DNA from 2 places in the Streptomyces sp. NPDC051041 genome. Region 2 is predicted to be linked to the other one. Evidence: riboswitches for the same ligand, from Rfam matches in the RefSeq annotation. Region 2 holds a riboswitch; the other holds the start of a gene.
What was found. Region 2 has a riboswitch for thiamine pyrophosphate ahead of thiC (phosphomethylpyrimidine synthase ThiC). Riboswitches for the same ligand answer to the same signal wherever they lie in the genome.

Region 1: another riboswitch for thiamine pyrophosphate. It lies ahead of ACIBAI_RS20630 (thiamine ABC transporter substrate binding subunit); the one in region 2 lies ahead of thiC (phosphomethylpyrimidine synthase ThiC).

The regions. Positions count from the first base shown of each region.
Region 1 is NZ_JBITFM010000013.1:105,166-109,449, forward strand. It holds gene ACIBAI_RS20625 (ABC transporter permease) at 1-347, opposite strand, end outside; gene ACIBAI_RS20630 (thiamine ABC transporter substrate binding subunit) at 323-1,402, opposite strand; TPP riboswitch at 1,482-1,587, opposite strand; gene rlmN (23S rRNA (adenine(2503)-C(2))-methyltransferase RlmN) at 1,623-2,729, opposite strand; gene ACIBAI_RS20640 (phosphatidate cytidylyltransferase) at 2,890-4,023, opposite strand; gene frr (ribosome recycling factor) at 4,023-4,284, opposite strand, start outside.
Region 2 is NZ_JBITFM010000006.1:45,487-49,770, reverse strand. It holds gene ACIBAI_RS12630 (SsgA family sporulation/cell division regulator) at 1-336, shown strand, start outside; gene ACIBAI_RS12625 (YibE/F family protein) at 511-2,100, opposite strand; TPP riboswitch at 2,172-2,361, shown strand; gene thiC (phosphomethylpyrimidine synthase ThiC) at 2,354-4,162, shown strand.

The sequences.
Region 1 (4,284 bases), on a different contig from region 2:
GGCAGGACGAACGGGACGGTGACCACCGCCCGCAGGAGCTGCCTGCCCGGGAAGGCGAAGCGCGCGAAGACGTACGCGCCGGGCAGCGCGACCAGCAGCGTGAGGGCGGTGGAGACGAGCGCCTGCCAGGTGGTGAACCACAGCACGTGCCGCACGTCGGACTGCGCCAGCACCTGGCCGATCCGCCCGGGGTGCCAGGCCCCGTCGGCCCTGAGCCCGCGCGCGACGATCGCGGCGACGGGGTAGGCGAAGAACACCGCGAAGAACGCGACGGGCACGGCCATCAGCCCGAGCCGCGCCGCGTTCCCCGTCCGGCGCCGGGTCACTTCAGTACGAGCGAGGTCCACGACTTGACCCACCGGTCACGGTTCTCGGCGATCTTCGCCGGGTCCATGGTCTCGGGATCCTCGGCCTGCGGCCCGTACTCCGCGAACTCCCGCGGCACCCGCGCGTCCTCGCGCACCGGGTAGACGAACATGTTCAGCGGCATGTCCTCCTGGAACCGCTTCGTGAGCAGGAAGTCCAGGAACGCCTTGCCGCCCTCGGCGTTCCTCGCGCCCGCGAGCAGTCCCGCGTACTCGACCTGGCGGAAGCAGGTGCCCGTGGCCACCCCGGTCGGGGCGGTGCCGGGCCGGGGGTCGGCGTAGACGACCTCGGCGGGCGGGGAGGAGGCGTAGGAGACGACGAGCGGCCTGTCGCCCCCCGCCTTCTTCCCGCCGGCCGAGCCGGAGAACTCCTCGTTGTAGGCCTGCTCCCAGCTGTCGACCACCTTCACGCCGTTGGCCTTGAGCTTCTTCCAGTAGTCCGCCCAGCCGTCGTCCCCGTACTCCGCGGCCGTGCCGAGCAGGAAGCCGAGACCGGGCGAGGAGGAGGCGGCGTTCTCGGTGACGAGGAGGTTCCTGTACGCGGGCTCGATCAGGTCGTCGAAGGTCCGCGGCGGGTCGAGCTCGCGGTCGGCGAAGTACTCCTTGTCGTAGTTGACACAGATGTCGCCGGTGTCGATGGGCGTGACCCGGTGCTTGCCCTGGTCGACGCGGTACTCGGACTCGATCCGGTCGGAGCCCTGCGGCCGGTACGGCTGGAACACGCCGTTGTCGAGGGCGCGCGACAGCAGCGTGTTGTCGACGCCGAAGAAGACGTCGCCCTGCGGGTTGTCCTTGGTGAGGACGGCCTTGTTGACGGCCTGCCCGGCGTCGCCGTTCTTGAGGACCCTGACCCGGTAGCCGGACTCCTTCTCGAAGGCGGCGATGACGCTCTTCGACGCGGCCCACGAGTCGTGGCTGACGAGGGTCACGGTCCGGGTGCCGCCGGATGACTGCTCGCCGGACGACCCGCACCCGGCCAGGCCGCCGGCCAGACCGAGTCCGACGGCCAGGATCGTGACCTTCTTGGTGATGTTCACCGGATTCCTCCTGGGGTGACCAGGAAGAGACGCGGCCCTGCCCGAAACCCCTGGCGGGGTTCCGGGCAGGGCGCAACAGCTCGAGTGATGACCGATCTCCCTACCCAGAATGACCTGGGCGAGGTTCGGAGGGTCTGCGGCCCGTGCCGCACTCTCAGCGCTGTGGCGCTCCCCTGTCGGAATATGCAGATGTGCTTGCGGTGGTTCGACGACGGTCAGGTTACCGCTCGCTCGCGGCGAGCTGACCGCAGGCCCCGTCGATCTCCTGACCACGGGTGTCCCGGATCGTCACCGGCACCCCGTGGGCGGCGATCGCCTCCACGAACGCCTTCTCGTCCTCCGGCCGGGAGGCGGTCCACTTGGACCCGGGCGTCGGGTTGAGCGGGATCAGGTTGACGTGCACGGGCCTGCCCTTGAGCAGCCGCCCGAGCCGGTCGCCGCGCCACGCCTGGTCGTTGATGTCCCGGATGAGGGCGTACTCGATGGACAGCCGCCGGCCGGACTTGGCCGCGTACGCGAAGCCCGCGTCCAGGACCTCCCGCACCTTCCACCGCGTGTTGACGGGGACGAGGGTGTCGCGCAGTTCGTCGTCGGGGGCGTGCAGCGAGATGGCCAGGCGGCACTTGAAGCCCTCGTCGGCGAAGCGGTGGATGGCCGGGACGAGGCCGACCGTCGAGACCGTGATGCCGCGCTGGGACAGCCCGAGCCCGTCGGGCTCGGGGTCGGTGAGCCGGCGGATGGCGCCGACGACCCGGTTGTAGTTGGCGAGGGGCTCGCCCATGCCCATGAAGACGATGTTGGACAGCCGCGCCGGGCCGCCGGGGACCTCGCCGTCCCTCAGCGCCCGCATCCCGTCCACGATCTGGTGCACGATCTCGGCGGTGGACAGGTTCCGGTCCAGGCCGGCCTGCCCGGTGGCGCAGAACGGGCAGTTCATGCCGCAGCCCGCCTGGGAGCTGATGCACATCGTCACCCGGTCCGGGTAGCGCATCAGCACCGACTCCACGAGCGTGCCGTCGAAGAGCCGCCACAGCGTCTTGCGGGTGGTGCCCTCGTCGGTCGACAGGTGCCGGACGACCGTCATCAGCTCCGGCAGCAGCGCCTCCTGGAGCCGGGGGCGTGCGGCGGCCGGGATGTCGGTCCACTGCGCCGGGTCGTGCGCGTACCGCGCGAAGTAGTGCTGCGAGAGCTGCCTGGCGCGAAACGGCTTCTCGCCGATCGCGGCGACGGCTTCCTTGCGCTCGGCGGGCGTGAGGTCGGCAAGGTGCCGCGGCGGCTTCTTGGCTCCGCGCGGGGCGACGAATGTGAGTTCTCCGGGCTTGGGCATGGTCCTACCAGTGTCGCAGATCGTCCGCGGTGGCCCGTTCCGGTGTCCGCCGCCCCCGGAACCGGCGCGACGGCCCGGTCGCGAACGCGGAGGAGCCCCCGCCTGCACGAGGCGGGGGCTCACGCGGTCCGCCGGACCGGACTCCGAAAGCCGTGTCCGCTCAGCCGGATCCCACGAAGACGACGAGCAGCAGCCACACCACCGGCGCCGTGGGCAGCAGCGAGTCCAGCCGGTCCATGATGCCGCCGTGACCGGGCAGCAGCGTGCCCATGTCCTTGATGCCCAGGTCCCGCTTGATCATGGATTCGCCGAGGTCGCCGAGCGTGGCGCTGGCCGCGACCGCGAGGCCGAGCAGCAGGCCCTGCCACCAGGTGCCGTCGTCGATGAGGAACTGCAGGCACAGCGCGCCCACCGCCATCGCGAAGGCGACGGCGCCGACCAGGCCCTCGCGGGTCTTGCCGGGGCTGATGCGCGGGGCGAGCTTGCGCCTGCCGAAGCGCCAGCCGACGGCGTACGCGCCGGTGTCGCTGACCACCGTCAGCAGCAGGAACGTCAGCACGCGGTACGGCCCGTCCTCGGCCGTCAGCATCATCGCGACGAACGTCGCCAGGAACGGCACGTAGAACGCCGCGAAGACGCCCGCCGTGACGTCCTTGAGGTAGCCCTCCGGCGGCTCCGTCATCCGCCAGACCAGCACCGCGAGCGCCGTCAGCGCCATCGCCACCCAGGCGCCCTCGGCGCCCCGGACGTACCCGGCCACCACCATCGCGGCGCCGCCGACCGCGAGCGGCACGAGCGGCGCCCTGATGCCCTTGCGTTCCTCCAGCCGCTTGGTCAGCTCCCACAGGCCCACCACGACGGCGACCGCTATCACGCCGACGAACACGGCCTTGACGATGAACAGCGATGCGACGATCACCGCGCCGAGTCCGACCCCGACCCCTATCGCGGCGCTCAGGTCGCGCCCCGCGCTCTTCTTCTGCGGCGGGGGTGCCGGCTGGGAGGCGTCGGGCATGGGCTCCGGATTCTGCGGCGCCGCCGCGAAGGCCTGCGCCGGCGGGGTCTGGTGCGTCTCGTCGCGGAACAAGGGGCCGCTCAGCCGAGCGGCCCCCCGGTCGTCATCCTGGTCTCCGCCGTGTTCGGGTACGTCGGGCACGATGGGCATGGGGCGAGTCTGCTGCGCGTCACGCGCATCGTACGCGGGACCCGCCGGGGCTGCCCCCGGAGCGGGTCCCTGCTCGGACGGCCCCCAGTACCCGGCTTGTGGCGGCGCCCCCCAGGAAGAGTCGTTCATCAGACCTCGAGCAGCTCCGCTTCCTTGTGCTTCAGGAGCTCGTCCACCTGGGCGACGTACTTCGCGGTGGTGTCGTCGAGCTCCTTCTCCGCACGGCGGCCCTCGTCCTCGCCGACCTCGCCGTCCTTGACCAGCTTGTCGATGGCGTCCTTGGCCTTGCGGCGCACGGAGCGGATGGAGATCTTGGCCTCCTCGCCCTTGTGCCGGGCCACCTTGATGTACTCGCGGCGGCGCTCCTCGGTGAGTTCGGGGAACACCACT
Region 2 (4,284 bases):
TACGCCGTGCGGCTGACCTTTCACCTGCCCGGCGACGCCCCGGTGACCTGGGCTTTCGGGCGAGAACTGCTGATCGACGGAGTGGGCCGGCCGTGCGGGGACGGCGATGTGCGCATTTCGCCCGTCGAACCCGAGCCGCTGAGCGAGGTCCTGATCCGGCTTCAGGTCGGCAGCGACCAGGCGCTGTTCCGCTCCTCCGCGGCGCCTCTGGTCGCCTTCCTCGACCGTACCGACAAGCTGGTGCCACTGGGACAGGAAGGTTCCCTCGCCGACTTCGACGCCCACCTCGACGAGGCGCTGGACCGCATCCTGGCGGAGGAGCAGAGCGCGGGCTGAAGCGTCGCATCAGGCGCTACGACGTTGGCGTAACGCTTCGCCAGCCGGCGGCCGGGGCGGGAGCCGCCGGACGAGGGCGGGCAGGATCGATTCCCCGGACCCTGCGAGGTTTCCCGGACCCTGCGAGGCTCACCGGACCCCGGTGGAAAGCGCCGGTCCCCCCCGCCGCATGCGTCACCGCTTGCGGCGCCGCCCCCTGCCTCCGCTACGGGCCGGAGCCGGTACGGTCCCCGCCGTCTCCGGCCCGGGCCGGTCGGCCGAGACCACCAGGGCGGCGAGGGCGGTGGTGACCGGCACCGACGCCACCAGCCCGATCGAGCCGACCAGCGTCCGGACGATCTCCTCCGCGACCAGCTCACTGTTGGCGACCGTGCCCACGCTGCTCTGCGCGATCGAGAACAGCAGCAGCAGCGGCAGCGCGGCACCGGCGTACGCGAGGACGAGCGTGTTGACCACGGACGCGATGTGGTCGCGGCCGATGCGGATGCCCGCCCGGTACAGCCCGCGCCAGCCCATCGACGGGTTGGCCGCGTGCAGTTCCCACACCGCCGACGTCTGCGTGACCGTCACGTCGTCCAGGACGCCGAGCGAACCGATGATGACACCGGCCAGCAGCAGACCGCTCATGTCGATCGTCGGATAGAGGCCGTGGATCAGACCGGTGTTGTCGTCCGTGTTGCCGGTCAGCGCGGCCCAGCCGATGAAGAGCGAGCCCAGGACGCCGATCAGCAGCAGTGAGATCAGCGTGCCGAGCACCGCCACGGAGGTCCGGGCCGACAGGCCGTGGCACAGGTAGAGGGCGATCAGCATGATGGCGCTCGACCCGATCACCGCCACGACCAGCGGGTTCGAACCCTGCAGGATCGCCGGCAGCATGAACAGGTTCAGCACCAGGAAGCTGATGGCCAGCGCGACCAGCGCCATGACGCCCCGCAGCCGCCCGACGACCACGACGGCGAGCGCGAAGACGCCGGCGAGCAGCGTCATCGGCATCCGGCGGTTCACGTCCGCCACCGAGTACTGCAGGTCCTTCGGCGCGGAGGGCTCGTAGGCGACCACGACCTCCTGGCCCTCGTGCAGCTGCCGCGACTGGTCGGGCTGCACGATCTCGGTGAACGTACGACCCTTGTCCCTGCCGGTGTCGACCCGGATCGTCGCCCTCTTGCAGGTACCGGTCGCCTGCTGCTGGGCGGAGGAGCCCTCGGCGGTGGACGTGTCGCCGGTCGGAGTGGGGCCGGAGGCGTTGACGGACGCGCAGCTCACCTCCTCGACGGTCGTGACCGTGGCCTGCTGCGTCTGCCGGTCGAACCCGACCCCGGTGCGCTCGTGCGGTGGCGCGCCGCCCGGCCACAGCACCGCGAGCCCGACCAGCACCGCCGCGGCGAACGGGATGAGAACCGCAGCGATGACCTTGCGCAGATGCTTGGACACGGGCGCCGCCGGGCCGTGGCTGTGACCGTGCCCGTGCGAGTGGCCGTATCCGTCACCACCGGGGCCGTGCCCGCCACCGTCCCCGGGACCGTGTCCGTGGCCGCCGTCATGGCCGGGCCCGCCGCCGGCGGGCCCGGGGGCCGGACCGTGCGCGGGCCCAGTACCGAACCCCGGGTCGTACCCGTGTCCGCCACCGGGACCCGGGCCGCGGTTTCGGCCGCCGTGTCCGGTCCCGCCGGAAGCAGGGCTGTCTCCACGGCCGGTACCGTTTCCGGCGCCGTTGCCGCGGGGGGGTTCGGGCGGCGGGTAGGGGGGATGCTGCGTCGTGGTCACCGACCGATCATCGCAAGAACGAGGGGGGCCCTCTGTTCACCGCGCCCGAAGTGACGCTAGCGTGGAGGCACCTTTGTACACGCGGGAGCTCGGAGCACCGGGCTGAGAGGGCGCTGACCTCCGTCCCAGCGATGTTTCACATGAAACGTCACCGGAGTCGAGTGATGTTTCACACGGGACATCGCCGGACGGAAACCGCTGCGTCGACCGCCGAACCTGTTACCGGGTAATGCCGGCGTAGGGAGTAGGTCTCATGACCAACAAGGACGCACGCACGCCTGCCTCCATGCGGACCCAGGCCGGGGGACCGGCCGACGGACCGAGCAACGGGGAGGCCGGGAAGTCCATCGGCTGGCACAAGGCGTACATCGAGGGCTCACGCCCCGATCTGCGGGTGCCGGTCCGACAGGTGCACCTCACCAACGGGCAGTCGGTCACGCTGTACGACACGTCGGGCCCGTACACCGATCCACTCGTCGACACCGATGTCCGCAGGGGCCTGCCGCCGCTGCGGGAGAAATGGATCATCGCCCGCGGCGACACCGAGGAGTACGCGGGCCGTCCCGTCCGTCCCGAGGACGACGGGATCAAGCACACCTCGCCGCGCGGCGGCCTGCGCAACCTGGACGCGGTCTTCCCCGGACGGCCGCGGCAGCCGCGCCGCAGCCGTGACGGCCGGGCGGTCACGCAGCTCGCGTACGCGCGCCGGGGTGAGATCACACCGGAGATGGAGTTCGTGGCCCTCAGGGAGAACGTCTCCCCCGAGGTGGTCCGCGAGGAGATCGCGGCGGGCCGGGCGGTGTTGCCGGCGAACGTCAACCACCCGGAGATCGAGCCGATGATCATCGGCAAGCGGTTCCTGGTGAAGGTCAACGCCAATATCGGCAACTCGGCGGTGACCTCCTCCATCGAGGAGGAGGTCGAGAAGATGACCTGGGCGACCCGCTGGGGGGCCGACACGGTCATGGACCTGTCCACCGGCCGCAACATCCACACCACCCGCGAGTGGGTGCTGCGCAACTCCCCCGTCCCCATCGGCACGGTGCCGCTCTACCAGGCCCTGGAGAAGGTCGACGGCAAGGCCGAGGAGCTGACCTGGGAGATCTACAAGGACACCGTCATCGAGCAGGCCGAGCAGGGCGTGGACTACATGACGGTGCACGCGGGCGTGCGCCTGGCGTACGTGCCGTTGACGGCGAACCGCAAGACCGGCATCGTCTCGCGCGGCGGATCGATCATGGCCGCGTGGTGCCTGGCGCACCACAAGGAGTCGTTCCTGTACGAGCACTTCGAGGAGCTCTGCGAGATCCTCGCCGCCTACGACGTCACGTACTCCCTCGGCGACGGCCTGCGCCCCGGCTCGATCGCGGACGCCAACGACGAGGCCCAGTTCGCGGAGTTGAGGACGCTCGGGGAACTGAACCGGATCGCCAGGCGCTTCCACGTACAGACCATGATCGAGGGCCCGGGCCACGTCCCGATGCACAAGATCAAGGAGAACATCGACCTTCAGCAGGAGATCTGCGACGAAGCCCCGTTCTATACGCTCGGCCCGCTGACGACGGACGTCGCACCGGCGTACGACCACATCACCTCCGGCATCGGTGCCGCGATGATCGCCTGGTGGGGCACGGCGATGCTCTGCTACGTCACGCCCAAGGAGCATCTGGGCCTGCCCAACCGCGACGACGTCAAGACCGGCGTCATCACCTACAAGATCGCCGCTCACGCGGCCGACCTCGCCAAGGGGCACCCCGGTGCGCAGGAGTGGGACGACGCGCTGTCCGACGCCCGTTTCGAGTTCCGGTGGGAGGACCAGTTCAACCTCGCCCTGGACCCGGACACCGCGCGGGAGTTCCACGACGAGACCCTGCCGGCCGAGCCCGCCAAGACGGCCCACTTCTGCTCGATGTGCGGACCGAAGTTCTGCAGCATGAAGATCTCGCAGGACATCCGCCGCGAACACGGCGGCACGCGGGCCGAGATCGAGGAGGGCATGGCCCAGAAGTCGAAGGAGTTCGCGGCCGGGGGCAACCGGGTCTACCTGCCGATCGCGGACTGACCCGGCCGGGCGGGTGATCCGCTCCCGGATCCTGTTCCGCGATCCGGCGCTGGAATGATCCGGCGCCGTCCGGCCCGTGCCCACCAGGCACGGGCCGGACGGGCGGGGCGCGGCCGGAGACC